Regions from separate parts of the Paeniglutamicibacter cryotolerans genome, predicted to be linked through region 1. Evidence: riboswitches for the same ligand, from Rfam matches in the RefSeq annotation. Region 1 holds a riboswitch; the other holds the start of a gene.

Region 1 (3,362 bases):
TCCCCGATGGTGCAGCCATGGATGACGGCGGAATGTCCCACGGAGACGCGTGCGCCGACGGTGGTGGGGTAGCCGGAATCGGCATGCACCACGACGTTGTCCTGCAGGTTGGTACCCTCCCCGATGCGGATCGGGGCCGAGTCGCCGCGGACCGAGACGCCGTAGAAAGCGCTGGAGTCCGCCGCCAGCTCCACGTCCCCGGAGAGCGTCGCCGTCGGGGCGACGAAGACGCCGCTTCCGGTCGTGGGGGTGATGCCGTCAATGGTGATGATGTGAGCCATGTCCTGCAGTCTAGCGAACCGGCCGGGCTGCTAGGTGTACCAGCTGGGAGTGGGCAGCAGGCCCAGCAGTGCATATTGGCCGACCTCCCGGCGCTTGTACGCCACCGGATCATGCAGCGAGTGGGTACGCACATTGCGCCAGTAGATATCGAGCCCGACGTTGTTGGCCGTGGCCCGGGCGCCGGTGAACTCGAAGATCCGGGCTGTGGTTTCCAGCGCCGTATCGGCGGCCACCTGCTTGGCTGCAGCCACCCGGACGGCGATTTCACCACGGCCCGAAGCAGTGAGTTCCGCACGGGGCGCGTGAAGCACGGCTGCCAGTTCGGCATCCACGGCATCGGCCAGTGCGCTGGCTGCCCACAACGCGGAGCGGAGCTTGCCATAGCCCTCCAGCACGTGGAATTCCTCGGACGCCGATTCCTTGGGATCGGAGGTGTAGGGCCAGGGGCGGGTGCGGGTCCCGGTGTATTCAAGCGCCGCGGCCAGCGCGCCCTCGGCAATGCCCAGGTAGATGGAGGAGAACACCTGCTGGATCAGCGGGACGTTGAGCGTGTTGTAGACCAGCGGCTGGTACTCCTTGTCGATGAACCCGGCGGCCGAGCTCCAATCGGCCCGGACCCCGGAGATCAGCGCACCGCCGGAGGCCGAGAGCCGCTGGCCCAGATTATCCCAGTCGTCGGTGAACGTGATGCCCTCCTGCGCCGTGGGGACGATGGCGAAAACATGCACCTCCGAACCCTTCAACGCGCCTTCCAACACCAACAGGTCCGAGACGGAAGCTCCGGTGGTAAACGACTTGCGCCCGTTGAAGAGAAGCTCCGCGCCCAGGTCCTGGGCCACCAGGTCGTTGTCGCGGGGGTTCACCGCAGCGCCGAAGAACAGATTCTGCGAGGTGTAGAGCTGCTCCACGGCGGCGATCTGCGCATCGGTCCCAATCAGCCGGGCCGCCCAGGCCCAGAACAGGTGGTATCCCAGCAGCTGGCCGATGGAGCCGTCGGCGGCCGAGACGATGCGGATCACCTGGAAGGCGGTTTCCCACCGCTGCGCGCCGCCGCCGTGTTCGGCCGGACCCAGCAGCACCGTCAGCCGCGAATCCTTCAGCAGCTGCACTTCGGCCGTGGGCAGCACCCCGGCACGGTCCCGGGCCACCGCATCGATGGCCAGTACGGCGGCGACCTCCCGGGCCCGGTCCAGCCAGGCGGCGGCATTTGCGGGTTGGGTGAGGCCGGAGAACGGTAAAACGGCAGGTGCTTCTTGCAGGTGGCTGCTCATGATGTTGTCGTTTCCTTACGTGTCGGGGCGTGGTGTGGGGTCGAGCATAGGAGCCAGCTGGCGTCCGGAACCAGCAGATGAGCTCCGGTTCCACGAGATGACGCCGCGGGACCTCATCCACGCAACACGTCGTCATATTCGGTCCCGGACAACGTCATCAACGGGTTTCGGCACGTCACCAAGCGTCACCAAGCGTCATCCCGGCTGCAGCGGCGGCATCGGGATCCTAGTGTTGCGGGCACAGGATCAAGAGTTCCGGTGCTAAACCCTGGTTGGCCGGACGGCAACCCCCTGACACGTGGCGGGGTGCTCCAGGTGAGGATCCGGCCCGCGCACGCACCGTGCCGGGCAAGTACGTGCGGACCGCGTTTCCAGCGGCCGCCCAGGCAAGGAGAAGAACACCATGAGCACAGTGGCAACCACCCGGCACGCGGCAGGCATCGGCACCATCGGCACCGAGGAACCTGACTACGCGGGGTTGGCAGCACGATTCCGTCCGTTTTTTACATCAATTGCAGCCGGTTCAGCCCAGCGCGATAGCCTCCAGCAGCTGCCCTATGAACAAGTCCGGGCCCTGGCCGATGCCGGGTTCGGGGCCTTGCGTGTTCCGGTGGCAGATGGCGGTTTCGGGGCCACCTTGCCGCAGTTCTTTGAATTGCTCACCGAACTTGCGGCGGCCGATTCAAGCATCGCCCAGGCGTTGCGGGCGCACTTCGCCTTCGTCGAGGACCGGCTGCTGGCCACCGAAGGCCGGGACAGGGATACCTGGCTCGCCCGTTTTGTCGCCGGTGAACTAGTCGGCAACGCGTGGACCGAGATCGGCGCGGTGAAGGTCGGGGACGTGCTGACCAAGGTCTCCCCGGCGGGGGACGGGACATTTCGGATCAACGGGGAGAAGTTCTACTCCACCGGCAGCATCTTCGCCGACTGGCTGGACACCTATGCCGAGCGCACTGATACCGGTGCACGGGTGATTGCAGCGGTCCGGGCCGATCAGCCGGGCATCGAACGACGCGATGACTGGGACGGCTTCGGCCAGCGCACCACCGGCACCGGGACCAGCACGTTCACCCATGCCGTGGTTCAGGCCGAAGAACTGATCGACTTCGATGCCCGCTTCAAATACCAGACCGCCTTCTACCAGAACGTGCTGCTGGCAGTGCTTGCCGGTTCGGTGCGGGGGGCCGAACGCGAATTCGCGCTCGAGGTACGCAACAGGAAGCGGACCTTCAGCCATGCCGCGGCTTCGATCTGGCGCGAGGACCCGCAGATCCTGCAGGTCATCGGCGAGCTCTCGGCCGCCGGATTCACCGGCGAGGCTGTGGTCAGGCGCGTGGCCCAGGCGCTGCAGGGGGCCCACGACGCGGCACTTGCACTGCGGGCAGGGGACATCGGCCTGGTAGCCGAGGAAGCTGCAAACGATGCGGCCGAATTGGCCGCGGCGGCCGGGCAGGTGGCGCTGACCCCGCTGGCTGTCAACGCCCTGTCCCATGCCTTCGACGCGCTCGCTGCCTCGGCCACGAGCACGGCCAAGAACCTGGATAGGCACTGGCGCAATGCCCGCACGGCCGGGAACCATAACCCCTGGGTCTACAAGGCGCGGCTGATCGGGGACCTGTCGGTGAACGACGTGGCGCTGCCGAGGGTCTGGGCCATCGGCGCGGCCTAACCCCTTTTAGGAGAAGATGACGGTGCGGTTGCCGTCGAGCAGCACACGCTGCTCGGCGTGCCACTGCACGGCGCGGACCAGCGCGCGGCCCTCGACGTTGCGGCCCATGGCGACGAACTGCGCCGCGGTGCGGGCATGGT
Region 2 (3,362 bases), 770 kb from region 1:
GGTGCCCTTGCTGATCCTGTGGCTGAAGATCGGGGAGGATTCGAAGATCACGCTGATTGCCATCGGCGCCTTCTTCCCGGTATTCACCACCGTCTACCTGGCCCTGCGCCATGTAGACAGGAACCTGGTCGAGGCGGCCCGCGCGTTCGGGCTTTCCGGCCTGCGGTTGCTGATCACCGTCCAGCTGCCCGCCGTGGTTCCCGCCATTTTCTCCGGTCTGCGCCTGGCCTTGGCCCAGGCGTGGCTGTTCCTTGTCGCGGCCGAGTTGATCGCTTCCTCCATGGGGTTGGGATTCCTGCTGACCGATTCGCAGAACAACGGGCGCACCGACCGGTTATTGCTGGCCATCGTGCTGCTGGCGGTCATTGGAAAACTGACCGATGCACTGCTTGGCCTGCTGGAGTCCAAGGCAGTGGCCCGTTGGGCCTGAAATATAACCGACGCCACCGGAAATCGGCGGTAGATTGGGCTCAACACCTGCTTCGGTGATGGCCCGGAGCAATCAGCAAAGCGTCATGGGAGGACAAACATGAGCGAAGAACCAAATGCCGAGACGCCTCGGGACGGCAGCTGGCCTCGGGCATCCGCGCAGCCGTCCGTCCCGGAACCCGTTGCGCCGTCCGAGCCGGCGGCTCCGGTCAATCCGCTATACCCGCCGCAGGGTCAGCAGGGATACCCACCCCAGCAGTACCCCCCGCAGAGCTACCCTCAGCAATACCCGCCGCAGGGTCAGCAGGGCTACCCTCAGCAGTATCTGCCGCAGGGTCAGCAGCCCTACAGCCCCCAGGCGTCACATCACGCGGCAGCCGGCACAGTCCAGCTCAACTTCTGGCTCTCCGTCTTCTTCTCCTGGATTCCGGCACTGATTTTTTATGTCACGGAGAAGGGCAAGAACCAGCTGGCGGACGAGTACCACCGGCAGAACCTGAACTTCTCCTTGGTGCGCGTCATCTGCGCGGGTGGCATGTTCATTCCGTACCTGGGCTTCCTGTTCTTCCTAGCGGGCCTTGTCTTGTTCGTCTTCCACATCATGGCCGCCTCCAGCGCGCAGGCAGACTTCAACCGCGGCCAGCTGCCGAGGTTCGTCTTCAACCTGAACCTCGTCAGGTAATACCCCCGGCTTCCACGCCTTCCGAACCGAACACCGGAAGACACCCGGTCCGCGGCTCATGCCTCGGACCGGAGGGAGCACGCCATAAAGCCGCCGGATCAGCATCCTGCCGGCAACCATCCCGAGCGGCCGAGAGATCTGGCTCTACGACGCCGCAGCAACCACCCTGACCGGGGCCGGTGCTACAGCCAGGACCGATGGAGATCCGCCATGAACACACCTGCCCTTTCCGCTGCCGAAAACACCCGGCACCTGCCGTGCCCCGATGCCAGCGAGGCCGAACGGCTTGCCTTCTGGGACGCCGCCGCCGGCCGCCTGGACTGGGCCGAGCCCTGGCACACCACGCATTCGAGCACCCCGGTCGACGTTCCCTCTCGACGCGGCCCCGAATTGCGCTGGTTCGAGGGCGGGAAGTTGAACGCCGCGGTGAATTGCGCCGACCGGCACGTCGCGGCTGGCAATGGGGACAAGGTCGCTCTGCACTTCGAGGGTGAACCCGGGGACATGCGCACCATTACCTATGCCGACCTGCAGGCACTGGTTTCGAAGGCCGCCAACGCTTTGACGGAGCTGGGCATCGGGGTGGGCGACCGGGTGGTCGTTTACCTGCCGGTGCTCGTGGAAACCATCGTCATCACCCTGGCCTGCGCTCGCATCGGCGCCGTGCATTCGCTGGTGTTCGGCGGCTTCTCCGCCGAGGCACTGCGCTTCCGGGTCGAGGACACCGGGGCGAAGCTGCTGGTCACCACGGACGGGCAGTACCGCCGCGGTACTGCCGTGCCGGTGAAGGACAACGCGGACGCCGCGGTTTCCGGGGACAACGCCATCGAACACGTGCTGGTTCTGCGCCGCACCGGCTGCGACATCGCCTGGACCGAGGGCCGGGACCTATGGTGGCACGAGGTGGTGGATACCGCATCGCCACGCCACGAGCCGCAGGCCTTCGACGCCGAAACTCCGCTTTTCATCATGTACACCTCCGGCACCACGGGCCAGCCCAAGGGCCTGGTTCACACCACCGGCGGCTACCTCACGCAGGCCTCCTGGAGCCACGAATTCCTGTTCTCGAACACGGATCCGGCACGCCGGGCCGATGACGTGCACTGGTGCACCGCCGATCTGGCCTGGGTCACGGCGCACACCTATGAAATTTACGGTCCGCTATCCAATGGCGTCACCCAGGTCATCTACGAGGGGGTGCCCAATGCCCCGCACCCGGGCCGCCACTTCGAGATCATCGAACGCTACGCAGTCACCAGCTACTACACGGCCCCGACGCTGGTCCGCTCGCTCATGGGCTGGTTCCCCGACGGCGTCCCTGAACACCACGACCTCTCCTCGATCCGGCTCGCCGGGACGGTGGGAGAGGCAGTGAACCCGGAGGCCTGGAAGTGGCTGCGCAGACAGGTCGGCCGCAATACACCGGCGGGGATCGGAATGGTCGACACCTGGTGGCAATCCGAAACCGGGGCCGCCATCCTCTCCCCGCGACAGGACGAGGACACCTACAAGCCCGGGTGCGGCACCCGCGCACTGCCCGGGGTAGCCGTTGACATCGTCGACGACGAGGCCATTTCGGTGGGGCCCCAGCACCAGGGCAACATCGTGCTCACCGCCACCGGGCCGGCCATGGCCCGCACCATCTGGGGCAACCCGGAACGCTATTACACCTCCTATTGGGAGAAGTACGCGGACCGGGGCTGGTTCCTGGCCGGGGACGGCGCACGTTTCGACGCGGACGGGGACATCTGGATCCTGGGCCGAACCGATGACGTGATCAACATTTCCGGGCACCGGCTCTCCACCATCGAAATAGAATCCGCGCTGGTCTCGCACCCGGGCGTGGTCGAGTCCGGGGTCTGCCCGACCACCGACGCGAAGACCGGTCATGCAGCAACGGCCTTCGTGGTCCCGCTGGACACCTCGGTGATCGGCACCGGACTCACCGGTGCGGCGCGAAAGCGGCAGCTGGACCTGGCGGCCGCGCTGCGCGAGCATGTGGCCACGCAGATCGGCCCGATAGCCAAGCCGCGCGAGATCGTTTTCGTGCCCGATGTGCCCAAGACCCGCTCGGGCAAGATCATGCGCCGCCTGCTAACCCAGCTCTTCGAGCGCGGAACGCTCGGTGATACGACCAGCCTGCAGAATGAGCCCTGCATCGAACAGATCAAGGAGATCTGCAACTCGATCACCTAGGGCTCTGCATCTCTGGACGATCCGGGCAGAACCCCGAAGCCCTACATATCAACGC

What was found. A riboswitch is a leader RNA that binds a small molecule or an ion and turns the genes downstream of it on or off. The one in region 1 is predicted to bind S-adenosylmethionine.
Region 2: it holds a riboswitch for S-adenosylmethionine, as region 1 does, so the genes downstream of both, acs (acetate--CoA ligase) here and E9229_RS09945 (acyl-CoA dehydrogenase family protein) in region 1, are expected to answer to the same signal.

Annotation. Positions count from the first base shown of each region.
Region 1 covers NZ_JACHVS010000001.1:2,146,091-2,149,452, forward strand. The annotation lists gene E9229_RS09935 (gamma carbonic anhydrase family protein) at 1-281, opposite strand, end outside; gene E9229_RS09940 (acyl-CoA dehydrogenase family protein) at 312-1,553, opposite strand; SAM riboswitch class IV at 1,798-1,914, shown strand; gene E9229_RS09945 (acyl-CoA dehydrogenase family protein) at 1,957-3,222, shown strand; gene purU (formyltetrahydrofolate deformylase) at 3,229-3,362, opposite strand, start outside.
Region 2 covers NZ_JACHVS010000001.1:1,373,627-1,376,988, reverse strand. The annotation lists gene E9229_RS06560 (ABC transporter permease) at 1-430, shown strand, start outside; gene E9229_RS06555 (DUF4870 domain-containing protein) at 530-1,111, shown strand; SAM riboswitch class I at 1,225-1,315, shown strand; gene acs (acetate--CoA ligase) at 1,322-3,307, shown strand.